Regions from separate parts of the Pseudomonas gorinensis genome, predicted to be linked through region 2. Evidence: predicted binding sites of a transcription regulator. Region 2 holds the regulator's gene; each other region holds the start of a gene.

Region 1 (7,602 bases), 2.7 Mb from region 2:
GGGTCCAGTGGGCGCGCGCCGTCTTTCAAGGCGCGGGTGAAGAAGGCGTTGAAGTGCTCGTAGGCGGTCACGTCTTCCACCAGGGCTTGGGACATGTCCACTTGATAGCGCTTGGCAAACCACGTGGTGAAGGCATTCTTGAACCAGCGTACGCGGCACTCGGCAATGCAGCCGGCCAGCCGCGACAGCAGGTGATGCGGCAGCAAGTACTGGCTGAGGATAAACAACTGCTTTTTCATTAACTGTCCTTAAACCTTAAATCTCAACGGGGGTGTCGGGGTGGTTGCCCCATTCGCCCCAGGAACCGGCATAACCTTTGACTCGCGGATAACCGAGCGCCTTGGCCACCAGGTAGGTGAAGCCAGAGCGGTGGTGAGTCTGGCAGTGGGTGATGATTTCTTTATCGGGGGTCAGCCCGAGGCTTTCGAGGATCTGCGGCATGTCGCGGCGGATGCGCAGGTTGCGTGCCTTGTCCATGCCGGCGGTCCATTCGAAGTTCACAGCGCCGGGGATGTGGCCCCCCTTGGCGGCGAGGACTTTCTCGCCGGAATACTCCAGCGGGCCGCGTGCGTCCCAGATACCCAGGTCCGCCGCGCCGAGGCGGCTTTGCAGGTATTCGCGGGTTGCGGTGGGGCCCTCGTGCAGCGTGAGGCTGACGGGGCCACCGACGGGGGCGGGTACGTCGGTGGACACTGGGTGCTGCTCAGCCAGCCAGGCCAGCAGGCCGCCATCGAGGTAGTGGTATTTCTGATGGCCGATCACGTCGAGCATCCAGATAAAACGGCCAGCCCAGCCACCGCCTTCGTCGTCGTAGACCACGTAGGTTGCGTCCGGGGTGTGGCCCAGTTCGCCGAACAGTTTTTCCAGGTCGGCTTTGTTGGGCAGCAGGCCGGGTGCCGGCGGCTGGCCCAGTTGGGTGCGCTTGGGGTCAACGAAATGCGCGCCGGGGATATGCCCTTCGGCGTAGCGGGCGGCACTGGTGAGATCCACCAGAATCAGGTGTTCGGCATCAAGGCGACCGAGCAGGTCGCTGGATTCGATCACCAGCGGCAAGCCAGAGAAGTCAGGCATGTGAGGTCTCCTGGGCACAAATGTTGGCGATAAAGGACCGCGATTGTAGCGCAAGCATCAGGCGCTGCGGTTGGTAAAGCTGTGCAGGGCTTTCTCGATGCACTGGGCGGTTTTGCCGAAGGCCTGCACGGTGGTTTCCGAAAATGGCCCGCCGCCCTGGTCGGCCACCATCAACATCACCACGCGGCCATTGCAGCTCAGCGAACGCAGCAACAGGTGTTCCCCGGTGAACAGGCGACGCAGGATCGGCGGCAACAGGGCCGAGAACTGTGCGTGGTTGTCGGGCGTCAGGCGCACCTGGGCGGATTTTTCCAGCATGCGTTGCAGCAGCGTGCTGTGGACCACATCCAGGCTCAGGTTCGCGGCGTCCTTCGGCAGGCCATCGGCCTGATGCACGCGCAAGGTGCTCAGGGCGCGATCCGCCATAAACAGCAACACTCGTTGCATGCCACTGGCGACCAGCGCTTCCTTGGCGCACGTGGTCAAGTGCATGGCATTGGCAAAGCGGCTCGGCTCCACCAGCAACTCCGTGCAACGCTTGCGCCAGATGGCCAGGGACTCTGCGGTAGGTGGCGGCGCGGGCAGCAGGCCGCGATGGATCTTCTGCACATTCCATGGCCAGATCAGCGACAGCGCCGGGTGCCAAAGGTCGGGCATCAACGTCGTACGGGCGCTGGTGACGGCTTGCTGGTGGGACTGTTGCTGTACTTCGCTCAATGGCTGTTGCAGGTACAGGGCCGTGAGGTACTGCCAGCGTTTGGTGTGCGGGCAGGTCCATGACTCTTGCGCCGACATCGCCAGACCGTTGGCCAGCAGCACGGTATTGGCGGGTTGGTTCAACCAGCGGCGCAGGCTGGGGTCGGCATCGAGCAATTGCTGATGGCGCAGCGGGTCATCTTCCCGGGCGATGTGCAATGCCTTGACCAGCAGGCGTTGTTCCTTCAGCAGCAGGTTATAACCCTGGGACACCCAGATGGGCAGGTGCCAGGTTTCAGTCAGGCCGAGGCACAGGTCCAGCAGGCGGACGCCAAATAACTCCTGTTCGACCTGACGTGCCGACTGGCTTTTGTGGATAACTCGCAGTTCCCACTCTTCCAAGAGCTTGGGGTAGGCAACCGCCATCGGCCACAGCGGCGATAGAAACAGCAAGCTGCCCCAGTGAATGTCTTGCCACAGCCGCGCCAGGCGGCTGGCGAACAGGCCGTTGGCCTGCTGGGAAGCGTGTTGGCTCACCAGCAGCAGTTGGCGCAAGGCGACGGGAATCTCATTGGCAGGCACTGAAGGCAGGCGCGCGAGCAACTCTTCGGCGCGTTTGAGGCCGAGGCGGTTGAGCGCCACTTCGAGGTTTTCCGCCGGTTCCGCCAGGCTGCCATGGGTGTGGCTGTTGGCTTCGCGCATCACGCTGAGCACCAGCGCGGGGCTGTCTTGCATCAGTTCGGCAATATCTCGCAACGAACTGCGGCTGTCGCGGATGGCTTTGCACACGCGCTCGTGGTTCGCCTGGGGAACGGGCAGCCGCACTTCGTCCAGACGCTTGATCCAAGCAGCGAGGGTGGTGGGTTTTACAGTGGGTACGGTCGTTTCATTAGCCATGATTGGGGCGCGATCATCACTTGCGGTCAACACGCCCAGAGCGGGCCGAACTGGCTTTTCGCCTTAACGGCCTATAGTCTGGCGCAGTTTTGCCGATAAGTAGAACAAGAGTTTTGCAGTTCCTCCAAATATGTCCATGAACCTCACGGCGCAAGTACACATCCCCTATGGCTAAAATAATCGGCATCATCGTCGTCATCGCAAGCGTGCTCGGTGGGTACGTCCTGTCCCACGGTAAGATCGCTGCGTTGATCCAGCCCTTTGAAGTGCTGATTATTGGTGGTGCGGCGTTCGGCGCATTCTTGCAGGCCAACCCCGGCTACATGACCATGCATGTGATCAAGAAGTCGCTGGGCATGTTCAGCTCGCGCTTTTCCCACACCTTCTACCTGGAAGTGCTGGGGCTGATCTACGAGATCCTCAACAAGAGCCGCCGTGAAGGCATGATGGCCATCGAAGGCGACATCGAAGATGCCGCGGCCAGCCCGATTTTCGCCAAGTACCCGGCCGTGCTCAAAGATGAGCGCATGACCGCGTATATCTGCGACTACCTGCGCATCATGTCCTCGGGCAACATGGCGCCCCATGAGCTGGAAGGCCTGTTCGACATGGAGCTGTTCAGCCTCAAGGAAGAGCTGGAGCATCCTTCCCACGCGGTGACCGGTGTTGCCGACGGTATGCCTGGTTTCGGTATCGTCGCGGCGGTACTGGGTATCGTGGTGACCATGGCGTCCCTCGGCGAGGGCGACCAGAAAGCTATCGGTATGCACGTAGGTGCGGCCCTCGTGGGTACCTTCTTCGGTATTCTTGCGGCCTATGGTTTCTTCGGCCCGCTCGCCACCTCCCTGGCCCACGATGCCAAGGAAGAAATCAATCTGTATGAAGCGATCAAGGCCAGCCTGGTCGCTTCGGCATCGGGCATGCCGCCTTCGCTGGCGGTGGAATTCGGTCGCAAGGTGCTGTACCCGAAACATCGCCCAAGTTTTGCCGAGTTGGAACAAGCGGTTCGCGGTCGCTAAGCCATGGAAAACAACCAGCCGATAATCATCAAGCGCGTCAAGCGCTTCGCCGCGGGGCACCATGGTGGCGCCTGGAAAATCGCCTTCGCCGACTTCGCGACGGCGATGATGGCGTTCTTCCTGGTGCTGTGGCTGATGTCCACGGCCACGCCCGAGCAGAAGATCGCCATCGCCGGTTACTTCAAGGACCCGATTGGCTTCTCGGAAAGTGGCACCCCCTTTGTAATCGACCTTGGCGGTTCGCCGCAGTTGGCGCCTGAGCGCACCATCAACCCGGAGGTCAAGACCGAGGCGCCCCAGGAAAAAATTCCGATCGAGCGCGATACCGTCGAGAGCATGGCTGAGCAGGTCGAGCAGGAACGCCTTGAATTGCTGCTGCAGGAATTGCAGACCAAGGTCGAGGAAAACCCTCAACTGCTGAAGTTCAAGGATCAGATTTCCTTCGAGATTACCCCGGAAGGCTTGCGTATCCAGATCACTGACGCCGCGAACCGGCCGATGTTCGACTCCGGCAGCGCGCGCTTGAAGCCGTATTTCGAAGATATCCTGCTGGCCATGGCCGACACCATCAAGGCCGTGCCGAACAAGATCAGTATCAGCGGCCACACCGATGCCAAGCCGTATGCGGGGCAGGGCGACTTCGGCAACTGGGAGCTTTCGGCCAACCGTGCCAACGCTGCTCGCCGTGCACTGGTGGCCGGCAGCTACCCGGACGCGCAAGTGGCACGAGTGGTCGGCTTTGCCTCTTCCCAATTGTTTGATCCGAAAGACCCGTTCAACCCGATCAACCGTCGCATCGATATCGTTGTGCTGACTAAAAAGGCCCAGCGAGCGATTGAAGGCGATCAGCCACCGCCGCCGCCGACATCCGGCGCAGGCGCGCCAGGTGAAACTCCCGCCGATCCGAATGCGATTGCGCCTGGGCAGGAGCCATTGCCGGCGCATGAGCTGCGGCAGAAGCTGAACTTGTTTGATGACGGCGGGGTGAAGGATCCTACGGTGCCTGCGACGGGCTCGTAGTCACACCGGATGTTTGTGGTGAGCGAGCCTGTTGTGGGGGAGGGTGCGGGCTTGTTGTGGGATGCGGGCGTGCCCTGATGCCTGTCAGTTAAGGCGGAACACTGTAACTGTGGCGAGCGGGCTTGCCCCGCGTTGGGCTGCGAAGCAGCCCCAGAACCCGCCGCAGAGGAGTGCCTGATACTCCGCATTCCGATTGATTGGGGCCGCTTCGCAACCCAACGCGGGGCAAGCCCGCTCGCCACGACAGGCTTGCTCGCCAGATATTGCGTGGGGTGGTCTAGTAACTGCTTTCGGGCAAGCTCGCAATAATCGACCGATAGCTGTTCATCCGCTGCTGCTGCACGCGGCCATCCTCCAGCGCCTTGAGCAAGGCGCAACCGGGCTCGCGGTCGTGTTTGCAATCGCGGAAGCGGCAAGTGCCGATCAGGTCGTTGAATTCGATAAAGCCGGCTTCTACATCGCTGCGGCTGACGTGGCCGAGGCCGAATTCTCGAATACCTGGGGAGTCGATCAGCTCACCGCCGCCGGGGAAGTGGAACAATCGCGCGGTGGTGGTGGTGTGGGTGCCCTGGCCGGACAGTTCCGACAGCGGGCCGACACGGGTGTCGACTTCCGGTAACAGGCTGTTGACCAGCGACGACTTGCCCACGCCGGACTGGCCGACAAACACGCTGATACGCCCATTCAGCTGCTGTTGCAGCTGTTCCATGCCGTTGCCGTGATGCGCCGAGACTTCCAGCACCGGGTAACCCAGGGTGCGGTAGACCGCCAGCAACGCATTGAGCGCCGGAGCGTTCTGCTCGTCGATCAGGTCGAATTTGTTCAGCAGCAGCAACGGACGAATGCCGGCATGTTCGGCCGCCACCAGGTAGCGGTCGATCAGGTTGGCATGAGGCTCGGGCAGCGGCGCGAACACGATCACGATCATGTCGACGTTGGCCGCTACCGGCTTGAGCTGGCCACGGCTGTCGGGGCGACGCAATTCGGTGGTACGTGGCAACTGGGCGACGATCACGCCGATACCCTGGTTGCCGGCACGCCAGACCACTTTGTCGCCAGTGACCAGTGCCGGCAGGTTGGCGCGCAGGTGGCAACGGGAAACCGAACCTGCGAATTCGCCCTCCAGCGCCTCGACTTCGACCTGCACACCAAAGTGTGCGATCACCAGGCCGGTTTGTTCGGGGCCCAGGTCGCCGCCCTCGAGCGCTTCCACGGCGGAGGATTCACGTTTGGCGGCGCGAGCGGCGCGTTCACCTTGAATCTTTTCGATGCGCCAGTTTTGGCGACGATTGAGCTGGCGTTTGGCCATTGGTGTTCCGTGTCGATAATGCGAAGGTTGGGTAAAACGGTCGCGAGTCTAGCACGCCCCTGCCTGCTAAACTGCGCAGCTACGCCAAGGTGCCAAGAGAATCAAGCCATGCAAAACCCACAAAACCTGATTTGGATCGATCTGGAAATGACCGGTCTGAACCCCGACACCGACGTCATCATCGAGATGGCGACGATTGTCACCGACAGCAACCTCAACACCTTGGCCGAAGGTCCGGTGATCGCCATCCACCACAGCGATGCCGTACTCGCCACTATGGACGAGTGGAATACTCGTACCCACGGCAACTCGGGCCTGACCCAGCGTGTGCGTGACAGCCGCATCAGCATGGCGGAGGCTGAGGCCGAAACCATCGCTTTCCTGGAGCAGTGGGTGCCGAAGGGCAAGTCGCCGATCTGCGGCAATAGCATCTGCCAGGACCGTCGCTTCCTTTATACCCATATGAAGGCGCTGGAAAGCTACTTCCACTACCGCAACCTGGATGTGTCGACCCTTAAGGAACTGGCGGCACGCTGGGCGCCGGAAGTCAAAGACAGCTTCCATAAAGGCAGCACCCACCTGGCGCTGGATGATATTCGCGAGTCGATCGCCGAGCTGCAGCATTACCGCAAGCATTTCATCAAGGCTTGAATTCCTTCAAGGGTGAGCCGGTTTTTTGTGGCGAGCGGGCTTGTCCCGCGTTGGGCTGCGAAGCAGCCCTAATACTGCCAACACACCTCTCCAAACAGATATCATTGCCGGCTTTGGGGCTGCTGCGCAGCCCAACGCGGGGCTAGCCCGCTCGCCACAGTTTTGCAAGGATCGCCCTCATGCTGCTGATGCTCTACCTCATCGCCATCACTGCCGAAGCCATGACCGGTGCGCTGTCGGCTGGACGGCGGGGCATGGATTGGTTTGGTGTGGTGCTGATCGCCTGTGTGACGGCGCTGGGTGGCGGTTCGGTGCGCGATGTATTGCTCGGTCACTACCCGCTGACGTGGGTCAAGCACCCGGAGTACCTGGTGCTGACCTCGGTTGCCGCGTTGGTGACGATCTTTATCGCGCCGCTGATGCGCCACCTGCGGTCGCTGTTCCTGGCGCTGGATGCGGTGGGGCTGGTGGCCTTCACCCTGATCGGCTGCATGACCGCCCTGGAAATGGGCCACGGCATGTTGGTGGCTTCAGTCAGCGGCGTGATCACCGGGGTTTTTGGCGGCATTCTGCGGGATATCTTCTGCAACGATATCCCGCTTATCTTTCGTCGCGAGCTGTACGCCAGTGTGTCGTTCCTCGCCGCTTGGTTCTACCTGCTGTGCCTCTACCTGGAGCTGCCCAGTGAACAAGCGATTCTGCTGACGTTGTTCAGCGGCTTTCTGCTGCGGTTGCTGGCCATCCGTTTTCACTGGGAAATGCCCAAGTTCGTCTATAACGACGACGTGCATTGACGCTCGGCGTGCTGCTTGAGTGCCCACTCCACATGTTCACGCACCAGCTCCGAGGGGTAATCGCGGCGCGCCTTCAAGGCTTCCAGCACCGGAATACTCGACGGCGCATTGCCCAGGCCCACCGCCAGGTTGCGCAGCCAGCGCT
Region 2 (7,602 bases):
GGTCGGCTCGGCAGGCGCAGCGGCCGCGGGTGCGGGTACGGCCGACGGTGCTTCAGCCTCGGCCTTGACCGCATTGAGAGAGTCGAGCAACTGCTCGAACTCGCTGTCGGTGACATCCGCTTCGGCTTCGACCACCGGCTCCGGCGCCGCTTCCACCACGGGCGCGGCCGAGGTGTCGGCAGGTTCTGCCAGGCGCGCCAGGGCGGCCAGCAGTTCCGGGGTGGCGGCGGTGATCGGGGCACGTTCGCGCACTTCGCTGAACATGCCGTTGACCGCATCCAACGCTTCGAGGATTACATCCATTAACTCCGAGTCAACGTGACGCTCACCCTTGCGCAGGATGTCGAACACGTTTTCGGCGATGTGGCAGCACTCCACCAGCTCATGGAGCTGGAGGAAGCCGGCGCCCCCTTTTACAGTATGAAAACCGCGAAAAATTGCATTGAGCAGGTTCGCATCATCCGGGCGGCTTTCCAGCTCGACCAGTTGTTCGGACAGTTGCTCTAAAATTTCGCCGGCCTCTACAAGGAAATCCTGAAGGATTTCTTCATCGGCGCCGAAGCTCATGGGTGTGCTCCTTAGAAGCCTAAACTGGATAACAGGTCATCTACGTCATCCTGACCTGACACAACGTCTTCACGTTTATCGGCATGAATCTGCGGACCTTCACCCTTGGCGAGATGTTTTTGTGGATCTTTTTCAGAGAGGATCGCTTCGCGGTCATGTTCGATGCCGGCGAAACGGTCGACCTGGCCGGCCATGAGTACCAATTTGAGCAGGTTGCTTTCCACTTCGGTGACCAACTGGGTCACACGCTTGATCACCTGACCGGTCAGGTCCTGGTAATCCTGGGCGAGCAGAATGTCATTGAGGTTGCTGGAAACCGTACGGTTTTCCTGCTCGCTGCGTGACAGGAACCCTTCGACCCGACGGGCCAGCTCACGAAACTCTTCTGCGCCGACTTCACGGCGCATGAAGCGACCCCAGTCAACGCTCAGCGCCTGGGCTTCCGTGGCCATGCCGTTGACCAGGGGCGTGGCGTTTTCCACCAGGTCCATGGTGCGGTTGGCCGCTGCCTCAGTCAGCCTGACCACATAGGACAGGCGTTCGGTGGCGTCGGTGATCTGCGAAATCTCTTCGGCTTGAGGCATGTGCGGGTCAATCTGGAAATTGACGATCGCACTGTGAAGCTCGCGTGTGAGCTTGCCCACCTCCTGGTACAGGCCGCGGTCACGGGTCTGGTTGAGCTGATGGATTAACTGCACCGCATCGCCGAACTGGCCTTTTTCAAGGCTGTCGACCAGCTGGTGAGCATGTTTTTTCAGGGTCGACTCAAAGTCGGCCTGCGATGATTCTTTTTGCTCCATAGCTCCCCCGTGGCAGCATTAGCCGTGGATGCGTTCGAAGATTTTTTCGATCTTCTCTTTCAAGGCCTGCGCAGTGAATGGTTTGACCACATAGCCGTTAACCCCGGCTTGGGCGGCTTCGATGATCTGTTCACGCTTGGCTTCGGCGGTCACCATCAGCACGGGAAGGCTGCGCAGTTTTTCGTCGGCACGCACGTGGCGCAACAAGTCGATACCCGTCATGCCCGGCATGTTCCAATCGGTTACCAGAAAGTCGATGCTCCCGCTGTTGAGGATCGGAATCGCCGTAAGGCCGTCATCCGCCTCGACCGTGTTTGTGAACCCAAGGTCACGCAACAGGTTTTTTATGATCCGCCGCATCGTTGAGAAGTCATCAACGATGAGGATTTTCATGTTCTTGTCCAATTCGACCTCCAAGCAGTCTTAAACGCGCCCAGCACCTGGACGCGCCATTTCAATCAACAGGCGTTACACAAAAAGGACTGCCCAGGGCACCACGGTTAGCCCCCGCGGCGGCCAAGGCCCTCGCGGTTGCGTCTGCAGTGTCCCCACACTGCCTGTCAGCGCGCGCGCCACTCTCCCAATCGCCCCCGCAAGCGGGCCGCGCACTGGCTGTGCAGCTGGCTGACACGCGATTCGCTGACCCCCAGGACCTCACCGATTTCCTTGAGGTTCAGCTCTTCGTCGTAGTACAGCGCCAACACCAGTCGCTCACGCTCCGGCAAATTGGCAATTGCGTCGGCCAATGCGCCCTGGAAGCGTTCATCCTCCAGGTCACGCGACGGCTCCATATGCGTACTCGCGCCGTCCTCGTGCAACCCTTCGTGTTCGCCGTCCTGCAACAGGTCGTCGAAACTGAACAGGCGGCTGCCCAAGGTATCGTTCAAAATCCCGTAATAATCGTCGAGACTCAATTGGAGTTCGGCCGCAACTTCATGATCTTTAGCGTCGCGACCGGTTTTTGCTTCAATTGACCGAATTGCGTCACTGACCATGCGCGTATTGCGGTGTACCGAACGCGGCGCCCAATCGCCTTTACGCACCTCATCGAGCATCGCGCCACGGATACGGATACCCGCATACGTCTCGAAACTCGCGCCCTTGCTCGCGTCGTATTTGGTCGACACTTCGAGAAGGCCGATCATGCCGGCCTGGATCAGGTCTTCGACCTGGACACTGGCGGGGAGGCGTGCCAGCAAGTGATAGGCGATGCGTTTGACCAAAGGCGCGTAACGCTCGATCAACTCACCCTGACTGTCACGGGCGGACTTCTTGTAGGCGTTGTAGCCGGTCGCTGTCATAGCACGGGTCCTGCGCTCGTCTGATGCACCAATCGCTCGACGAAAAACTCCAGATGCCCCCGAGGGTTAGCGGGCAACGGCCAAGTATCGACCTTCTGAGCAATAGCCTTGAACGCCAAGGCGCATTTCGAACGAGGGAACGCTTCGTAGACTGCACGCTGCTTTTGCACAGCCTTGCGCACACACTCGTCATAGGGAACTGCGCCGACGTATTGTAGGGCGACATCGAGAAAGCGATCCGTGACCTTGGTCAACTTGGCGAACAGGTTGCGGCCTTCCTGCGGGCTTTGGGCCATGTTGGCCAGCACGCGGAAGCGGTTCATGCCGTAGTCGCGGTTAAGCAGTTTGATCAGGGCATAGGCGTCGGTGATCGAGGTTGGTTCATCGCAGACCACCAGCAACACTTCCTGCGCGGCGCGCACGAAGCTGACCACCGACTCGCCGATCCCGGCGGCGGTGTCGATCACCAGCACGTCGAGGTTGTCGCCGATATCGCTGAACGCCTGGATCAGACCGGCATGCTGCGCCGGGCTCAGGTGCACCATGCTCTGGGTGCCCGAGGCGGCCGGTACGATACGGATCCCACCGGGGCCCTGGAGCAGCACATCACGCAGCTCACAGCGGCCCTCGATCACATCGGCGAGGGTATGTTTGGGCGTCAGTCCCAGCAGAACGTCGACATTCGCCAGCCCCAGGTCAGCATCCAGCAGCATGACGCGACGGCCAAGCTCTGCCAGCGCCAGGGACAAATTCACTGACACGTTAGTTTTCCCGACGCCACCTTTGCCGCCGGTCACCGCGATCACCTGTACGGGATGCATGCTGCCCATTTTATTTCTTTACCTTGTCTTGCTTAGACGCAGGCTACATGGCTTGGCCGCGTGAATCGCTTGCAGACCATCGATGTAGATACATTTCACGGTGTTCATACTGACTCAACCCACCCGTTTTGCCGGGTTGTGGTAGAGGTCAGCGAACATGTCGGCCATCGCTTCCTCGCTAGGCTCTTCTTGCATTTGCACGCTGACGGCACGGCTGACCAACTGATGACGGCGCGGCAGATGCAGGTCATCCGGGATCCGCGGCCCGTCGGTCAGGTAGGCGACCGGTAGTTCATGACTGATGGCCAGGCTCAACACCTCGCCCAGACTCGCCGTTTCATCAAGCTTAGTCAGGATGCAGCCGGCCAGCCCGCAGCGCTTGTAGCTATGGTACGCAGCGGTAAGAACTTGTTTTTGGCTGGTGGTTGCAAGCACCAGGTAATTTTTAGACTTGATGCCACGCCCGGCCAGGCTTTCCAGTTGCAGGCGCAAGGCCGGGTCGCTGGCTTGCAGCCCCGCGGTGTCGATCAGCACCACGCGTTTACGCAGCAACGGGTCGAGCGCGTTGGCCAGCGACTGGCCCGGGTCGACGTGGGTCACCGACACATTGAGGATGCGACCCAGGGTCTTGAGTTGCTCCTGGGCGCCGATACGGTAGCTGTCCATGCTCACCAGCGCGATATTCGAAGCGCCGTATTTGAGCACATAACGGGCCGCCAGCTTGGCCAGGGTGGTGGTCTTGCCCATGCCGGCAGGGCCGACCATGGCGATCACGCCGCCCTCTTCCAGGGGTTCGATTTCCGGGGTGGCGATCATCCGCGCCAGGTGGGCCAGCAACATGCGCCAGGCCTGGCGAGGTTCTTCGATTTCGGTGGTCAGCGCCAACAGGTCGCGGGACAACGGGCCAGACAGGCCGATGCGTTGCAGGCGACGCCAGAGGTTAGCCTGGTGCGGTTTGCTGCCTTGCAACTGGGTCCAGGCCAGCGAGCCCAACTGCACTTCCAGCAATTCACGCAGGCCGTTGAGTTCAAAGCGCATCGAATCGAACACGCGCTGGTCGACTGCGGCAGCCGGCGCGGGCGCTGCAGGACGTGGCGGTTCTTTGAACGTAGGTTCGACCAGCGGCTCGGCAGCGGTCAGCGGCAAGCCGGCGAACAACTGGCGATTGGTGGTGGCATCGCTGTCACCCCGCATGCTCAGCTCAGCCTGGGCCGACACAATGCGCGAGGCGGTCTTGCGCAGCTCGTCTTCGAGTTCCATGTTCGGCACGCGCGGGGCCAGCGCCGAAGGGGTGTAATCCAGGGCAGCCGTCAGCTCGACACCGCCAGCAATACGGCGGTTACCGATAATCGCAGCGTCGGCGCCCAGCTCATCACGGACCAGTTTCATGGCCTGACGCATATCGGCGGCGAAAAAACGCTTTACTTGCATAACCCACTACCTCAGCCGTTGGGCCCAACTGTCGCGACGATGGTCACTTGCTTATTGTCAGGAATTTCCTGGTAAGCCAATACGTGCAAATTCGGTACTGCCAGGCGTCCAAACCGCGACAACATCGCTCGGACCGGGCCTGCTACCAACAGAATCACCGGCTGGCCCTGCATTTCCTGGCGCTGCGCCGCGTCGATCAACGAACGCTGCAGCTTTTCAGCCATGCTCGGCTCCAGCAGGACACCCTCTTCCTGGCCAAGTCCGGCCTTCTGAATACTATTGAGCAATATTTGTTCCAACCTTGGTTCCAAGGTGATCACAGGCAGCTCGGAGTCAAGCCCCACAATGCTTTGCACGATTGCGCGGGACAATCCGACACGCACCGCAGCCACCAGCGCGGCAGTATCTTGACTCTTGGCGGCATTGTTGGCGATAGCCTCGGCGATGCTGCGAATATCGCGTACCGGCACCTGTTCGGCGAGCAACGCCTGCAGCACTTTGAGCAGCTGCGACAGCGACAGCACGCCCGGCACCAGCTCTTCGGCCAGTTTTGGCGAGGCTTTGCTGAGCAACCCCATCAATTGCTGGACTTCTTCGTGGCCGATCAGCTCGTGTGAGTGCTTGTACAGAATCTGGTTGAGGTGGGTGGCGACCACGGTGCTGGCGTCCACCACGGTGTAACCCAGCGACTGCGCCTGGCTGCGTTGGCTGATTTCGATCCACACCGCTTCCAGGCCAAAAGCCGGATCTTTGGCGGTAATGCCGTTGAGCGTGCCGAACACCTGGCCGGGGTTGATCGCCAGTTCGCGGTCGGGGTAGATCTCGGCTTCCGCGAGGATCACGCCCATCAGGGTCAGGCGGTAGGCGCTGGGGGCCAGGTCGAGGTTGTCGCGGATGTGTACGGTGGGCATCAGGAAGCCCAGGTCCTGGGACAGCTTCTTGCGCACCCCCTTGATCCGCGCGAGCAATTGCCCACCCTGGTTGCGGTCGACCAGCGGAATCAGGCGGTAGCCGACTTCCAGGCCGATCATGTCGATCGGGGTCACGTCGTCCCAGCCCAATTCCTTGGTTTCCTGGGCACGGGCCGGGGATGGCAGCAGTTCCTGCTGGCGCGCGATCTCTTGCTGGGCCTTCACCTTGATCGTGTTCTGTTTTTTCCAGAACAGGTAGGCGCCACCCGCAGCCATGGCCGCCATGCTGAGGAACGACACATGGGGCATGCCGGGCACGAGCCCCATGATCGCCATGATGCCCGCCGCCACGGCCAGCGCCTTGGGCGAGGCAAACATCTGCCGGCTGATCTGCTTGCCCATGTCTTCGGAGCCCGACGCACGGGTCACCATGATCGCCGCAGCTGTAGATAACAACAGTGATGGCAATTGCGCCACTAAACCGTCACCGATGGTCAGCAAGGCATACACCTTGCCGGCATCGCCGAAGGTCATGCCGTGCTGGAAGATCCCGACCGCCATGCCGCCGATCAGGTTGATGAACAGAATCAACAGGCCCGCGATGGCGTCACCGCGTACAAACTTACTGGCGCCGTCCATGGAGCCATAGAACTCGGCTTCCTGGGCCACTTCCAGGCGGCGCGACTTGGCCTGGTTCTGATCGATCAGGCCAGCGTTGAGGTCGGCGTCAATGGCCATTTGCTTGCCGGGCATGGCGTCGAGGGTAAAGCGCGCGCTCACCTCGGAAATCCGCCCGGCACCCTTGGTCACCACCACGAAGTTGATGATCATCAGGATCGCGAACACCACGATACCGACCACGTAGTTACCGCCGATCACCACCTCACCGAAGGCCTGGATCACCTTGCCTGCGGCAGCATGGCCGTCCTGGCCGTGGAGCATCACCACCCGCGTGGAGGCCACGTTCAGCGCCAGCCGCAGCAGGGTCGCAATCAGCAGGATCGTCGGGAACACCGCGAAATCCAGCGGCCGCAGGGCATACACGCAGACCAACAGGACGACGACGGACAAAGCGATGTTGAAGGTGAAGAACACATCGAGCAGGAACGGCGGCATCGGCAACATCATCATTGCCAGCATCACCAGCAACAACAACGGCACACCCAGGTTGCCCCGTGACAAATCAGTCAGGGTGCCACGGGCCGTGCTGAGCATTTGAGAGCGATCTACCACCGGTATTCCCCGTATCCCTTAAAGCAAACTTTTGACGCCAGTTGGCGACTTGAAGGCGGTATTGCAAGAAGCCTTCCAACTTTGCTTTTGAGGGTATGGATCGCTACAGGCGCCCGAGTTCTACCGGATATACACCGTTCAAATGTGGGAGGGGCGGTGCGACGATTCGACTTGCCCCCGATTGCAGTGTGTCAGGCCAAGAACAGGTGACTGATGCGCCGCTATCGGGGGCAAGCCCCCTCCCACCTATCGGAGGTGCATCCATCCGTTGCCACCTGGGATATGCCGGGGTCATTGAATTGGGCGGGGCAAAACGCGAAGGTGCGCTGGGCGTTGCGCAGTTGATCGGGCTGGCAAAGCTGCTGGCTGACAGAGTGCTGGAGGACAGCGAGCACTTGATGGCCTGATGGCTGATCGTTCCTGCAGCACCCTGCAGGAACGATCATCAAGCTCATAGGACACGTACGTTGGCAGCCTGCGGGCCCTTTTGGCCTTGAGTGACCTCGAACTCGACCTTTTGATTCTCCTCAAGGCTTTT
Region 3 (7,602 bases), 330 kb from region 2:
GATCAGCGGGAACACCACATAATGTTCGGTGACCGCGAAGTCGTGGACCATCGCTGCATAGGGGGCCTGGAACCAGATTTCATGCAGCAGTTTTCCCTGCGGCGAAATCTCGAAATAGGCCATGTCGGGTGTGCCGTCGCCTTTGGCTTCGTAGCTGAAGGCCAGCAGGTTGCCGGTGACGGGGTCGAGCTTGGGGTGGGCAGTGAACGTTGCAGAGTTGATCTGCCCGTCGAAATTCCACTCGCCGAGGGTTTCCAGCGTCTGTGGGTCCAGGGCCCAGGGCATGGCATCTTCCTTGAGCGCCAGCAGGACGTTGTTGTGCGGGATCACCGAGGTGTTGGCGGTGGTGTTGTTTTTGGCCGCGAGCGGGTCGTTGGTGTAGACGTTGCGGTACACGCCGTTGAGCGAACGCCCTTCACGGCGTTGAGCGACCAGGCGATCGGTCAGCACATAGCGTCGACGCAGCGAGACCTTGCCGCCTTCAAAGTAAAAACCGCTGACCAGGGCGTCGCCGTTGAAGAAAATATCGCTGCCGAGCATCGGCGGGTACTGCGGGTCCGGCGACACCTGATAAAAAGTGCCACGGATCGACTCGGGAAGGGTGCCTTCGACTTCAAGGTCGTACACCTCGCCCTCGACGCGGCTGGGTGCATACAGCGCCCCGGAAAATTCGGGGGTATTGGGGAATGGCGTATTCATTGCGTGATCTCATTGAGCGGTTTGGTTGACGTCGTTCAGGCGGATTGGGTTGCCAGGGCTTGCCCACAAGGCTTCACGCCTCGACGGAAACGGGCCACCACCAGGCACGAGATGATCAAGGCCAGCATATAAGCGCAGGCGGCGAGCCAACCCACCGCGCGAAAGTGCCCTTCGCCGACTACCAGCGCGGCGCCAAAGGGGCCAAGGCCCTGACCGACGAAAATCGCTGCGTTGCCAAGGCCGGCCAATCGACCGGAGGGGTCGAGTTCGGCGGCCATGGACAGCAGGTACGGCAAGCTGAAAAACCACACCATATGAATCAGGCAAGCCGTGGTGGCGAATGCCACGGTGCTGTCGCCGTAGACCATGATCAGGGTGGCCAGTAACGCAGTGCCGAAGCTCAACAGTTGCGGGAACAACAGCCCCAGACGCCGCCCGATCAGCCCGGAAAGGCCGGCACCGAGGGCGCCCGCCAGGATGCTGCCACCGAGGATGGCGCCGATCTGCTGGGGCTCCAGGCCCAGGCTTTTGCCGATGCGTTCCTGATACACCCACAGGGCGGAGTGCCCGAAGAACAGTAGCGCAAACAGCGCGATCAGCAGCATCGACGTCAGCCCGAACGGCCGGGCTGCGCCATGGGCGATGCGTTGGGCGTCCGGGTAGTGCCTGGGTATTCTCCAGCAACCCAGTGCGGCGAGCAGGCTGGTGATGGCCAGCAGGCAAAAGGCACCCTGTACGCCAAACCCCCGCAACAGCAGGGGCATGGAGGTGACCAGCAGCATGCCCCATAACAGGTTGCCGATATTGATCACCGCAAAGGTCGCATCTTTGGACCTGCGCAGTGCCGCGGTCGCATATACCACCGCCATGACCGCGCCACCGCTGGCGCCGCAGATGATTCTGAAGACCACCAGCCATGCCTGGCTGTGAAGCTGGGTGCTGACCAGGTTGCCAGCGGCCAGGATCAACAACGCTACCAGGGCAAAGCGGCGGCGGTCGACACGCGCCATCAACAGCGCACAGGCGCCGCAGGCGATGGCCATCGCGATCAGCTCGGCGGCGAAAATCGTGCCGATGGCATTGAGCGGCACACCCAGTTGATCAATCAACGCGCCGCCCAGAATCGGCTGGATCTGCAGCGTTCCCAGGGAAATGACCATCATCAGGCAGATAACGCCCAGTGATTGCTTGCTGTCGATGGAGTCGAGCGCATTCATCACACATCACCTCAGTCAGAACTTATGGACGTAGCGAACTTGCACGGCGTAATCGGTTTTGCTGCGGTTCTCTACGCCGGTTTCTTTATAGGTATTGAGCCAGAACGCCTTGTCCTCAGTGATCTTCCAGAACAGGCCAGGGCCAATGCCGAGGACTTTCTCGCGGGAATTACTCAAGCGGTCGCCGTTGACCTGGTCATCCGAAATCTGCCGGAAGTAATAGCCGTTGATCCCGACCGAGACCTTCGGGAACACCTCGTACGAGGCCGTAAAGTTGGCCCAGGCCGATTGCCCTGCTTGGGTGTCGCGCACCGGTCGCCCTTCAAAGAACTGCGCCGAGCTGCTGGCTGGATCGTCGTTCTTGAAGTTGTACAGGTAATTCAGGCGCCAGCTCACTTCCCAGCGCGGTGCCGGCATCAAGGTCGCGGCCCAGTAGGGGTTGAAGGAGAAGTAGTTGGAGCCGGTATTCAAGTCCTTGTGTTTGTCGTACTTGCCGGTGGGCAGGATCGTATCGAAGGCCACGCGCTGCACAAACACCGGCCGGCCTTCGGCATTGACGATCGGATCGAACTGGATCTGCGGGCCGACCGTGACGTCGCCCAGGCCAACGCCGTTGTCCTTGAGTTTGGCGCCGTTGTCGCCAAAGTCGCCGTCCAGTGAGATCACGGGTACCAACAGGCTCCAACCCAGGTGCGCGCCACCGCCGATGGTGTCGGGTGAGTAATAGCTGAATTGGTTGATCAAGCTGATGACATTGATCTTCGGGTTATCGAAGTTGCGGTTGTCCTTGCCGCCATTGTCACGAATGCTGCTGGCCGTACTGAATTTCAGATAGGTCTGATGCGTCAGCCCGGGTGGCCCGGCGAACCCGTCGTAGAAGCTGGTGCCGCCCAGGTTGATACCGCTGGGTTGGCTGACGGAGGGCGGAGGAGGGCCCTCGGCAGCATAGGTGGCAAGTGATACGAAGCTCAGAGCCAGGCACGCTGGCAAGGATGGTGTCAGTCTCATTGACGTCGCTCTATTATTGGAGTTGTGAGCTGGGGTAGCTTCCCCTGGCGCTTCAACTCTAATTCCTGAGCTTTTGCGTTACTTGTACACAGCGGTCAGAGTTGACTGAGAGCGTCATGTTGCCGGCGTTAGGCGCTTGAGCGGCAAGTTTGTGCAATCAGCCCACCCCTCGCGCCCCTAGACCTTGAAGCGCTCCACCAACCTTTCCAGTTCATGCCCCAGCCGCGCCAGCTCGTTACTCGACGCTGCGGTTTCTTCGCAGGTGTTGGCCGTCTGCTCGGAAATGTCGCGGACGTTGATCACGCTGCGATTGATCTCCTCGGTGACAGCGCTCTGCTGTTCGGCTGCCGTGGCAATCTGCTGGTTCATTGACTGAATGATCGAGACCTTGCCCGTGATGTTCTCCAGCGCATTGACCGCTCGATGGGTGCATTCCACGCTGCTTTCACTCAGCAGCAGGCTGCTTTCCATGCCGGAGGCCACGGCGTGGGTGCCGCTTTGGACGCCGGCGACCAGGGTTTCAATTTCTTCGGTGGAGCGCTGGGTGCGCAGGGCGAGGTTGCGGACCTCGTCCGCGACCACCGCAAACCCGCGACCAGCCTCTCCGGCGCGGGCCGCTTCGATGGCCGCGTTCAGCGCCAGCAGGTTGGTTTGCTGGGCCACGGCCTTGATCACATCCAGTACGCCGCCGATTTTGTCGCTTTGTTCCTGGAGATGGCGCACCGCGTCCGCCGACTGGTTGAGTTCTGCCGCCAATCGCTGGATTTGCGCGATGGCTTCGCCCACGATCCGTTCCCCTTCGCTGGCCTGCTGATCGGCTATGGATGCCGCCGCAGAAGCTTCTTCGGCATTGCGTGCGACGTTGTGCACGGTGGCGGTCATCTCGTTCATTGCCGTGGCCACATGATCCGTTTCGGCTTTCTGGTTGCTGATGCCGGAATTGGTGTGCTCGGTGACCGCCGACAGCTGCTCGGCCGCGCTGGCCACCTGGATAACACCGGAGCGAATGCCGTCGATCAGTTCGTGGAGGTTGAGCATCATCTGCTGGAGGCCTGATTGCAGCTGGCCCAGTTCGTCACGCCGGTTGACCTGCAGATGCTCGGTCAAATCACCCTGGGCAATGCGGTTCACCGCCCGGAGCGTGTGTTGCAGTGGGTTCACGATTTGACGGGTGATGACCCACGCAGCGAGGGCGCCCAGCAACAGCGCCAAGGCCGCGACGAGCCCCAGCAGGGTCTTGGTGGAAGCGGCGTCGGCATCGCGTTTGGCATTTTGCGATTGAATGAGTTTTTGCGTGGTATCGAGCAGCAGGTCACCCAACTGGCCCATTCGTTTAAATAACGACGCCTGGTCAATGCCGGGGGTGGACAGGTCGTGCAGCAGCCCTCCGTACGCGGTGACCGCATTTTCCTGCTGTTGGATCAGGTCGGCATCCAGTGGGTCAATGAACAGTGCCCGAATACTGTGCAGGTGGGCTGCGAGCTGATCCAGGGTTTGCTGCAACGGTTGATAGGCATTCGGCTGCGCGTTCGTACCGATGCGTAGACGAATGATTCGCAAGTCCTTGGTGTAATCGCTGACCTGCGCAATTTTTTCAACTTTCAGCCCGCGGTCGGTCAACGTCACCACGGCGTACCAGCCGGTCGCGGCCAGTAACAACGCAAGCCCCAGTACCAGACCGAACCCCCAACTTAATTTAGCACTGACTCGGATATTGCTGATCCAGCCGAACATATGGACTCCCGATAGTAACGCAGGTTGATAAGTGAGTTCTGAGTGTCGACCTTGAATCGTAATGCTTTAGCGTGAGTGTGACGGCCACACTATTACTCCGGCTGGTTTTGAGCACTGCATGAAAAAATATCGAGAGGTGGAATGAAGGGCGGTAGTGCCACTGAAAGGTTAAAGCACCTTGTTTTTCGGGGGGGTGGAAAGATTGGCCAATTAACCAAGTGCGTTTTCAGAAGGCTCATAGTGTGATCTTGTGCTTTAGTCGAATATTCAGGAAGGCCAGGTTCTGGTGAGCCCGAATAGAGAGCGACAACTTCCCGAAAGGGCCACGATCGTCATCATGAATTTAATGGTTGATGGCTTTTTTCAGGTAGGAAAACAGCTGGTCCTGGCAAGCCCTGTAGTGATTTTCAAGGTTCTCGACCTCCCACATGCGGGCGAGCCAGACCTCATCGCAGGCCTCTTCTAAATGGTTTACGGTTGTCATCCAACTGGTTTGGGCGTTCAGCGTCGCCTGCATTAATTGCAAGAACTCCTCATTAATGGGAAGGGTATTGGGTGTGGATTGTTTGAGGGGCATTAAAAGTACCAGGCAACAATTTTAATCAGGGTGGGGGTTTGTGCTGCCCACTATAAAACGCTGCTCGCAAAGGGCCATATTCGACGAATGGCTAACAAGTCGGGCACTCATAGTTGAATTTTTTAGGTGCGGGTATTCATCCGCTGGATAATATCGTTGTGGTGATAATCATTATTTGTTGCATTAAACCGATGATTCGATTCAGCCGATAAGTTGAGCCTTAAATAAACGCTCTTGAATGATCGGCTGCAACGCTATTGTTGTTGAGAGTGCAAACGCAATCAACGACCGTGGCGGTTTTCCAGGGCCGTAAATAACAACATGCCACTCAGCATGGCCACCATGAACACCAACGCTTGCCAATGCCCGGTCAGCAGGATGGCCACGGCCGGCCCAGGACAAATTCCGGCGATCCCCCAACCGATGCCAAATAACAGGCTGCCGCCGATCAGGCGCCGGTCCAACTCACGCTTGGCAGGGAATTGCATGGGCGCGCCCAGGAGCGAACGGGCGTGTCGGCGTGCCCAGGTCAGCGGGCCAATCGCGACGGCAATGGCGCCGCCCATGACCAGCGCCAGGGACGGGTCCCAGGCCCCAGCCAAATCCAGGAACGCGAGCACTTTGCTCGGGTTGGCCATGCCGGCCAGCAGCAGGCCCAGACCGAACAGCAGGCCGGCGATGAATGCCGTGACTTTGAGCATGTTCAAACCCCCAGTAGATGACGCAGCACAAACACCGTCAGGAATCCGCTGGCCATGAAACAAACCGTGGCGACCATTGAGCGCGGCGAAAGGCGTGATAAGCCACACACCCCATGGCCACTGGTGCAACCTGAGCCATACCGCGTACCAACCCCCACCAGCACACCGGCGACGATCAGCCCGAGCCCGCCGCTCTGGAACTCAATCGCCGGCAGCGCGGCAAACAAGCCCCATAGCAGCGGCGCGACCAGCAGGCCCAGCAGAAACAGCGCTTTTTCACTTACGCCTTCGCCACCGCGCTGCAGCAGGCTGCCGATCAGGCCGCTGATGCCGGCGATGCGGCCGTTGCCGACGGCGAACAGGCTGGCCGCCAGGCCAATCAATGCGCCGCCTGCCAGGGACGACCAGGGGGTGAAGTTGAGCCAGTCGACAGTCATGGGGTTTCTCCTGTGCACATCTTGGGGGACTGGCGCGGTTCAGGCGCGCCTGAAAGTCGCTCGTTCAGGTTCATGTATTAATCGCCTTGACCAGCAGGGCCACCGCCACCAGCATCGACACGGCGGCAAACCCTCGTTGCAGGTGGGGCCCCGCCAACCGAGCCGCGATCAGGCGTCCGCCGGCCATGCCAGACAATGCGCCCAGAGAGAACGGCAGCGCAATTGCCCACTGCAAATGCCCGGCCGCCGAACTGGCCGCAACGCCGGAAATGGACACCAGCGCTATCACCGCCAGGGACGTTGCCAGCACCGACTGCGTGGTCAAATTCGTGTATCGCTGCAGCGCCGGTACCATCACAAAGCCGCCCCCCACGCCGAGCAGGCCCGACAGCCCGCCCGCGACTATGCCAGACACGGTGAGCGCCCAGGCGCACGGCGCCGTCCAGTTCAGCTTTCCGCGCTGGGGGTTCAATACGCAAGGCGGCTTGGGCGCGACGGCGGTCTTCGAGGCCGGGGAGGGCGGCAACGAGCGCTTGAATACCCGGAACGCCACGTACATCAGCACGCAGGCAAACAGGACCGTTAACGGACGATTCGGTGTGCGTTGTGCCAACCAAAGGCCCAGGGGCGAGCAGACGATCCCCGCGGCCGCGATCAACAACGCGGCCTTGTAGCGGACGGTGCCGTTCTTGAGGCCCATCACCGCGCCCAGGGTCGCGGCCAGCCCGACCGCCAGCAGGCCAATAGGCCCGGCCTCGGCCATGCTCAAGCCCGCCCCGAATACCAGTAACGGCACCGCGAGTATGCCGCCGCCGGCACCGGTCAGGGCCAGAATCACGCCCACCGTGAGCCCCAGCAGTAAGACGATGATCATCTGAGTGTCCTTGCCTTCTGCGCGGCATTCATTGGTCGGTCAACTCGGGTTTCGCCAGCCACTCCCGCCCCTTGAGCATGCCTTTCCAGTACAGCGGCGGAAGAATCCGCTCTTTGAGCAGCCAGGCCAGCCTGGAAGGTCGAGTGCCGTCGATCAGCCATGACGGGAAGCTGGGGGCCACCTTGCCGCCGTAGGTGAACTCCGCCAATACAATCTTGCCGCGCTCCACTGTCAGCGGGCAGGAGCCGTAACCATCGTACTGGGCGATGCCGGTTGCCTTACCGAGTGCCGCCAACACGTTATGGGCCACCACCGGTGCCTGCTTGCGCGCGGCGGCGGCTGTCTTGGCGTTACT
Region 4 (7,602 bases), 2.2 Mb from region 2:
CAACATTCATCGTCCGGGAAATATCAGTTTCAACAGCCGCAACGGTGTTTGCCAGCCACAGAAAAATCGCTTGATGCTGATGCTCAAGGGGTCGTTGCAACTGGGGCTGGTCCCACGCCTGGAGGTGAACTTCGACCTGATGCCCGTGGACTTTTTCGCCCAATTTCTCGCATTCCACTGCGGCCGTTTTGATGCCGGGCTTAACGTATTCAACCTGCACAACCCTCAGCCATTGAGCTGGGATCATTACCTCGATGTGTTCAGCCAGGTGGGCTACCGGTTTGAGCGTGTCAGCGTTGCGCACTGGCAGCGTGCGCTGCGAACGGTGGGCCCTGAAAACGCGTTATTTGGCGTGCTGGGCTTTTACCTGGAGGGGCTGGATGAAGACATCGGCGATACCTCAATGATCCGTCATGACAACGCCCGTGCGGGCATAGAGAAAATGGGCACGCAGTATCCCGACAAGAACTCGGCGCTGCTGCGCAAGGGCTGTGACTACCTCAAGGCCATCGGCTTTCTCTGAACTGCTTCAGGACCCCCTCATGAAACCGCTGCAACCCGATACATTGATCCGCAACCCCCAAGGCACACCGGTGGTGGCGTCTGTCATCGTCAACTGCGAGGCGGCTCGCCTGTGGGACCTGGTGGGTCACTTTGCAGGCTTTGATGCCTTCATTCCTGCCCTGTCGCACATCGAGATGACCGGTGTTGGCGTGGGTGCTTTGCGCACGAAGTATTTTCACGATGGCCACTGCGTCGTAGAGCAACTCAATAGCCATGACGATAAGGCCATGTGCATGACCTGGACCACGATCTACAACACCCTCGGCGTGGCCCATTTGTGGGCAGCGATGAGCGTGGAGGCCCTTGGCGCCGGAAGCGCACGGGCGACCTGGACCCTGATTGGCGAACCCATCGAGATGCCGCAGGCTGAGTTTGAAGGGTTTATCCAAGGGTTCGCCGACAGCGCACTGGAGAACGTGCGCCGGATGCTCGGCTAAGCAATAGGAGCGAGAAGCCTCGCTCCGATGCCATCAAGGTCAGATCTTGAAGCTGTCGACCAATTGCTTCAAGCGGCTGGCCTGCTGGGACAGTGCATCGCAATCCTTCAACGTTTCGTTGAGATTGGCCACGCCTTGTTGGTTCAGCAGATTGATCTGATTGATGTCGACGTTGAGGGTTTCCACAACAGCGGTCTGCTCTTCGGTGGCGGCGGCGACCGATTGGTTCATGCCGTCGATTTCAACGATGCGCTGCGTCACGCTGATCAGGCGCTCACCCGCCTGGTTAGCCACTTCGACACTCTCTTCGCTGGAGGTCTGGCTGGCGTTCATGGTGGTCACCGCCTCACGCGAGCCCACTTGCAACGAAGTGATCATTTTGTGGATCTCCTCCGCGGACTCCTGGGTGCGGTGGGCCAGGTTGCGCACCTCATCGGCAACCACGGCAAATCCACGACCGGCTTCCCCGGCACGCGCCGCTTCGATCGCAGCGTTGAGCGCGAGCAGATTGGTCTGTTGGGAGATGCCTTTGATCACATCGAGAATGTGGCCGATGTTGTCGGTGCTCGCGTTCAGGGTTTCGATCTGGGTGCAGGACTGGCTAATTTTTTGCGACAGTTCCGACATCGCCAGGATGGTTTGCTCCACTACTTTGCGCCCATCGTCAGCCTGCTCGCTGGCACCGCTGGCGTGCTGCGAAGCATCGGCGGCGTTACGTGCGATTTCCTGGGTGGCGGCCCCCAGCTCGTTAATGGCGGCAGCGACGCTGTTGGTCCGCGCACTCTGCTCGTCGGAGCCGATGATCGAGGCGTTGGAGGACGCCATCACACGCTGGGACAGGTCATGCACCTGGCGCGTCGCCGAAGACACTTCGGAGATGGAGGCATGGATACGCTCGACGAATTGGTTGAATGCACTGCCTACCTCGCCAAACTCGTCCTTGCTGGTGACGTCCAGCCGACGGGTCAGGTCGCCTTCGCCCTGGGCGATATCCTGCATGGCAACACCCATGGTAGTCAGGGGCCGCAGCAAGACTTGGATCAGCAGGCTCAAGAGCACCGCGATCGCCACCACCGCAATCAGCATGGCAATCAACGCTGATGTACGGAATTTACCCAACGGGGCGTAGGCCTTGTCCTTATCGATCGACAGGCCAATGTACCAGTCTGCGCCTGGCAAGCCGCCGATAGGGGTGAACGCCAAAATGCGATCCTGCCCATTGAGTACCACGTCCTGACTGGTCTTTTCGATACGTACGCCGGTGCCAGGGTAGATGTCCTTGAGGTTCTTCATCACTTGGTCCTGGTCGGGACTGACGATGACCTGGCCGTCGCCGCTGACCAGGAACGCATGGCCGATACCGCCAAAGTCCACCGAGTTGATAATCTTGACCAGGGTTTGCAGGCTCAGGTCACCGCCGACCACGCCCAGCAGTTCACCGTTCTTTTTCACCGGCATGGCGATGGTCACGATCTGCCCACCCACCGCCGCCATGTAGGGAGGGGTCAGCATGGTCTTATCGGCAGCCACGGCTTGTTTGTACCAAGGCCGCTGGCGCGGGTCGTAACCATCGGGCATTTTCGCGTCCGGGCGCTGTGTGAACACGCCGTTGGTCTGACCGACATAAGTGAACTGGAAGTTTGCAGTGAGCGCAGGTTGGTCGACCAAACCCGGGAGGTCCGCACCACTGCCTTGATGGGCAATGTTTTGCGCCAGGTTTTCGAGTACGAGTATTCGCCCACTCAGCCAGTTCTGCACACTGCTGGCGGTAAGTTCACCGGATTGCTGGATGGACGATTCCAGGTTTTGCTTGATGGTGCTGCGCTGCAGGTAGTCGTTGTAGAGCGTGAATAACGCGAAGGCCAGAACCACGACGCCTGACGCGGCCAACAGAATTTTATGACTGAACTTAAGATTCATTTCATCGACTTCTTTTGCCAAAAGGGTGGGCGTGCCGAGTGGAACATTCCATGTACGGTATAGGCGGACTCTCGGTTCGCTCTATTTCGGTGCACGCATGGCTCGTCAGGCTTTCGGCCAAATGGAGTGAAATCTTAAGCCTTTGTGCGAAACTTCCTCTTTTTGAGTGTGAAACCGACCAGTGGTAGCCAGCTAGCCCGTTGTTGCGAACCACATTCGCAATATGAACGCTTGCGCGAAGCCCACCACTACAACGAATTAGCTTGGCCGCGGATGCAGGGGATGCTCTCGGTACGGGCCTATTATTTTCCCCATAAACGACAAAACCCCTGTCTGCGCAAGCAAACAGGGGTTTCGGAATTCAATCTTGACGATGACCTACTCTCACATGGGGAAACCCCACACTACCATCGGCGATGCATCGTTTCACTACTGAGTTCGGGATGGGATCAGGTGGTTCCAATGCTCTATGGTCGTCAAGAAATTCTGTGTACCAGTCCGTCGTTTAGCAACGTACTGATGAAATTCGTGGACTTCTACATAAACAAAACCCCTGTTTGCGTCAGCAAACAGGGGTTCTGGAATTTAATCTTGACGATGACCTACTCTCACATGGGGAAACCCCACACTACCATCGGCGATGCATCGTTTCACTACTGAGTTCGGGATGGGATCAGGTGGTTCCAATGCTCTATGGTCGTCAAGAAATTCGGGTACTGAGTCGTGGCCAGCTGGCCTCGCTTCAGCAAATTGGGTATGTGACAGCTTTCGGTGTTTTGTGCGTTTCGAACTTTCGGTTCGTTTCGTCTTCACACACCGCAATCTGGTGCCTTTTCAGGTCAGCAAATTGCTTGGGTGTTATATGGTCAAGCCTCACGGGCAATTAGTATTGGTTAGCTCAACGCCTCACAGCGCTTACACACCCAACCTATCAACGTCGTAGTCTTCGACGGCCCTTCAGGGGACTCAAGGTCCCAGTGAGATCTCATCTTGAGGCTAGTTTCCCGCTTAGATGCTTTCAGCGGTTATCTATTCCGAACATAGCTACCCGGCAATGCCACTGGCGTGACAACCGGAACACCAGAGGTTCGTCCACTCCGGTCCTCTCGTACTAGGAGCAGCCCCTCTCAAATCTCAAACGTCCACGGCAGATAGGGACCGAACTGTCTCACGACGTTCTAAACCCAGCTCGCGTACCACTTTAAATGGCGAACAGCCATACCCTTGGGACCGGCTTCAGCCCCAGGATGTGATGAGCCGACATCGAGGTGCCAAACACCGCCGTCGATATGAACTCTTGGGCGGTATCAGCCTGTTATCCCCGGAGTACCTTTTATCCGTTGAGCGATGGCCCTTCCATACAGAACCACCGGATCACTAAGACCTACTTTCGTACCTGCTCGACGTGTCTGTCTCGCAGTCAAGCGCGCTTTTGCCTTTATACTCTACGACCGATTTCCGACCGGTCTGAGCGCACCTTCGTACTCCTCCGTTACTCTTTAGGAGGAGACCGCCCCAGTCAAACTACCCACCATACACTGTCCTCGATCCGGATAACGGACCTGAGTTAGAACCTCAAAGTTGCCAGGGTGGTATTTCAAGGTTGGCTCCACGCGAACTGGCGTCCACGCTTCAAAGCCTCCCACCTATCCTACACAAGCAAATTCAAAGTCCAGTGCAAAGCTATAGTAAAGGTTCACGGGGTCTTTCCGTCTAGCCGCGGATACACTGCATCTTCACAGCGATTTCAATTTCACTGAGTCTCGGGTGGAGACAGCGCCGCCATCGTTACGCCATTCGTGCAGGTCGGAACTTACCCGACAAGGAATTTCGCTACCTTAGGACCGTTATAGTTACGGCCGCCGTTTACCGGGGCTTCGATCAAGAGCTTCGCGTTAGCTAACCCCATCAATTAACCTTCCGGCACCGGGCAGGCGTCACACCCTATACGTCCACTTTCGTGTTTGCAGAGTGCTGTGTTTTTAATAAACAGTCGCAGCGGCCTGGTATCTTCGACCGGCATGGGCTTACGGAGCAAGTCCTTCACCCTCACCGGCGCACCTTCTCCCGAAGTTACGGTGCCATTTTGCCTAGTTCCTTCACCCGAGTTCTCTCAAGCGCCTTGGTATTCTCTACCCAACCACCTGTGTCGGTTTGGGGTACGGTTCCTGGTTACCTGAAGCTTAGAAGCTTTTCTTGGAAGCATGGCATCAACCACTTCGTCATCTAAAAGACAACTCGTCATCAGCTCTCGGCCTTAAGATCCCGGATTTACCTAAGATCTCAGCCTACCACCTTAAACTTGGACAACCAACGCCAAGCTGGCCTAGCCTTCTCCGTCCCTCCATCGCAATAACCAGAAGTACAGGAATATTAACCTGTTTTCCATCGACTACGCTTTTCAGCCTCGCCTTAGGGACCGACTAACCCTGCGTCGATTAACGTTGCGCAGGAAACCTTGGTCTTTCGGCGTGGGTGTTTTTCACACCCATTGTCGTTACTCATGTCAGCATTCGCACTTCTGATACCTCCAGCAAGCTTCTCAACTCACCTTCACAGGCTTACAGAACGCTCCTCTACCGCATCACTTACGTGATACCCGTAGCTTCGGTGTATGGTTTGAGCCCCGTTACATCTTCCGCGCAGGCCGACTCGACTAGTGAGCTATTACGCTTTCTTTAAAGGGTGGCTGCTTCTAAGCCAACCTCCTAGCTGTCTAAGCCTTCCCACATCGTTTCCCACTTAACCATAACTTTGGGACCTTAGCTGACGGTCTGGGTTGTTTCCCTTTTCACGACGGACGTTAGCACCCGCCGTGTGTCTCCCATGCTCGGCACTTGTAGGTATTCGGAGTTTGCATCGGTTTGGTAAGTCGGGATGACCCCCTAGCCGAAACAGTGCTCTACCCCCTACAGTGATACATGAGGCGCTACCTAAATAGCTTTCGAGGAGAACCAGCTATCTCCGAGCTTGATTAGCCTTTCACTCCGATCCACAGGTCATCCGCTAACTTTTCAACGGTAGTCGGTTCGGTCCTCCAGTTAGTGTTACCCAACCTTCAACCTGCCCATGGATAGATCGCCCGGTTTCGGGTCTATTCCCAGCGACTAGACGCCCTATTAAGACTCGCTTTCGCTACGCCTCCCCTATTCGGTTAAGCTCGCCACTGAAAATAAGTCGCTGACCCATTATACAAAAGGTACGCAGTCACCCAACAAAGTGGGCTCCCACTGCTTGTACGCATACGGTTTCAGGATCTATTTCACTCCCCTCTCCGGGGTTCTTTTCGCCTTTCCCTCACGGTACTAGTTCACTATCGGTCAGTCAGTAGTATTTAGCCTTGGAGGATGGTCCCCCCATATTCAGACAAAGTTTCTCGTGCTCCGTCCTACTCGATTTCATGACTAAGAGATTTTCGCGTACAGGGCTATCACCCACTATGGCCGCACTTTCCAGAGCGTTCCGCTAATCTCAAAGCCACTTAAGGGCTAGTCCCCGTTCGCTCGCCACTACTAAGGGAATCTCGGTTGATTTCTTTTCCTCAGGGTACTTAGATGTTTCAGTTCCCCTGGTTCGCCCCTTACACCTATGTATTCAGTGTAAGGTAACCATCTTATGATGGCTGGGTTCCCCCATTCAGACATCTCCGGATCAAAGTCTGTTTGCCGACTCCCCGAAGCTTTTCGCAGGCTACCACGTCTTTCATCGCCTCTGACTGCCAAGGCATCCACCGTATGCGCTTCTTCACTTGACCATATAACCCCAAGCAATCTGGTTATACTGTGAAGACGACATTCGCCGAAAATTCGAATTTCTCAATTAAGAGAACTCACAAATTTTACCTTAGCCTGATCCGTTACCAGTGAAAGTAACGTTCAGTCTATCTTTCTATCACATACCCAAATTTTTAAAGAACGATCTAATCAAAGACTAGAAATCAACATTCACCATCGCAGTGATGGAATGCTCATTTCTAAGCTTTCAACGTCTAGAAGCAGTAGTGGTGGAGCCAAACGGGATCGAACCGTTGACCTCCTGCGTGCAAGGCAGGCGCTCTCCCAGCTGAGCTATGGCCCCGTATTTCTACAGGCGTTTCCCACACAAAATTGGTGGGTCTGGGCAGATTCGAACTGCCGACCTCACCCTTATCAGGGGTGCGCTCTAACCAACTGAGCTACAGACCCAATTTCGGGCTGCTTCTTTATCGTCTTCTTCAATGAATCAAGCAATTCGTGTGGGAACTTATGGAGCAGCTGATGTCGTCGATTAAGGAGGTGATCCAGCCGCAGGTTCCCCTACGGCTACCTTGTTACGACTTCACCCCAGTCATGAATCACACCGTGGTAACCGTCCCCCCGAAGGTTAGACTAGCTACTTCTGGTGCAACCCACTCCCATGGTGTGACGGGCGGTGTGTACAAGGCCCGGGAACGTATTCACCGCGACATTCTGATTCGCGATTACTAGCGATTCCGACTTCACGCAGTCGAGTTGCAGACTGCGATCCGGACTACGATCGGTTTTGTGGGATTAGCTCCACCTCGCGGCTTGGCAACCCTCTGTACCGACCATTGTAGCACGTGTGTAGCCCAGGCCGTAAGGGCCATGATGACTTGACGTCATCCCCACCTTCCTCCGGTTTGTCACCGGCAGTCTCCTTAGAGTGCCCACCATAACGTGCT

The links. The regulator FliA, encoded in region 2, starts transcription of late flagellar genes. The targets are predictions, from matches to a motif close to CTAAAGTTTNNNNNNNNNNNGCCGNTAA.
Region 1: a site for FliA is predicted at 2,736-2,763, ahead of motA (flagellar motor stator protein MotA). Genes of this name have one in related genera too.
Region 3: a site for FliA is predicted at 4,701-4,728, ahead of AB7933_RS22575 (methyl-accepting chemotaxis protein). Genes of this name have one in related genera too.
Region 4: a site for FliA is predicted at 3,032-3,059, ahead of AB7933_RS02050 (methyl-accepting chemotaxis protein). Genes of this name have one in related genera too.

What each region holds. Positions count from the first base shown of each region.
Region 1 is NZ_CP167125.1:944,969-952,570, forward strand. It holds gene asd (archaetidylserine decarboxylase) at 1-239, opposite strand, end outside; gene AB7933_RS04200 (rhodanese-like domain-containing protein) at 256-1,071, opposite strand; gene AB7933_RS04205 (HDOD domain-containing protein) at 1,129-2,664, opposite strand; gene motA (flagellar motor stator protein MotA) at 2,832-3,683, shown strand; gene motB (flagellar motor protein MotB) at 3,687-4,703, shown strand; gene rsgA (small ribosomal subunit biogenesis GTPase RsgA) at 4,981-6,012, opposite strand; gene orn (oligoribonuclease) at 6,121-6,663, shown strand; gene AB7933_RS04230 (trimeric intracellular cation channel family protein) at 6,843-7,457, shown strand; gene queG (tRNA epoxyqueuosine(34) reductase QueG) at 7,436-7,602, opposite strand, start outside.
Region 2 is NZ_CP167125.1:5,324,749-5,332,350, forward strand. It holds gene AB7933_RS24030 (chemotaxis protein CheA) at 1-567, opposite strand, end outside; gene AB7933_RS24035 (protein phosphatase CheZ) at 579-1,367, opposite strand; gene AB7933_RS24040 (chemotaxis response regulator CheY) at 1,386-1,760, opposite strand; gene fliA (RNA polymerase sigma factor FliA) at 1,928-2,668, opposite strand; gene fleN (flagellar synthesis regulator FleN) at 2,665-3,498, opposite strand; gene flhF (flagellar biosynthesis protein FlhF) at 3,604-4,920, opposite strand; gene flhA (flagellar biosynthesis protein FlhA) at 4,932-7,046, opposite strand; gene cspE (transcription antiterminator/RNA stability regulator CspE) at 7,516-7,602, opposite strand, start outside.
Region 3 is NZ_CP167125.1:4,990,989-4,998,590, reverse strand. It holds gene AB7933_RS22590 (carotenoid oxygenase family protein) at 1-699, opposite strand, end outside; gene AB7933_RS22585 (MFS transporter) at 735-1,916, opposite strand; gene AB7933_RS22580 (SphA family protein) at 1,932-2,924, opposite strand; gene AB7933_RS22575 (methyl-accepting chemotaxis protein) at 3,102-4,658, opposite strand; gene AB7933_RS22570 (hypothetical protein) at 5,002-5,235, opposite strand; gene AB7933_RS22565 (DUF6691 family protein) at 5,517-5,936, opposite strand; gene AB7933_RS22560 (YeeE/YedE family protein) at 5,939-6,373, opposite strand; gene AB7933_RS22555 (sulfite exporter TauE/SafE family protein) at 6,444-7,247, opposite strand; gene AB7933_RS22550 (bifunctional protein tyrosine phosphatase family protein/NAD(P)/FAD-dependent oxidoreductase) at 7,276-7,602, opposite strand, start outside.
Region 4 is NZ_CP167125.1:442,642-450,243, reverse strand. It holds gene AB7933_RS02060 (amino acid adenylation domain-containing protein) at 1-523, shown strand, start outside; gene AB7933_RS02055 (SRPBCC family protein) at 543-1,001, shown strand; gene AB7933_RS02050 (methyl-accepting chemotaxis protein) at 1,041-2,921, opposite strand; rRNA gene rrf (5S ribosomal RNA) at 3,287-3,402, opposite strand; rRNA gene rrf (5S ribosomal RNA) at 3,511-3,626, opposite strand; rRNA gene AB7933_RS02035 (23S ribosomal RNA) at 3,784-6,675, opposite strand; tRNA gene AB7933_RS02030 (tRNA-Ala) at 6,923-6,998, opposite strand; tRNA gene AB7933_RS02025 (tRNA-Ile) at 7,029-7,105, opposite strand; rRNA gene AB7933_RS02020 (16S ribosomal RNA) at 7,189-7,602, opposite strand, start outside.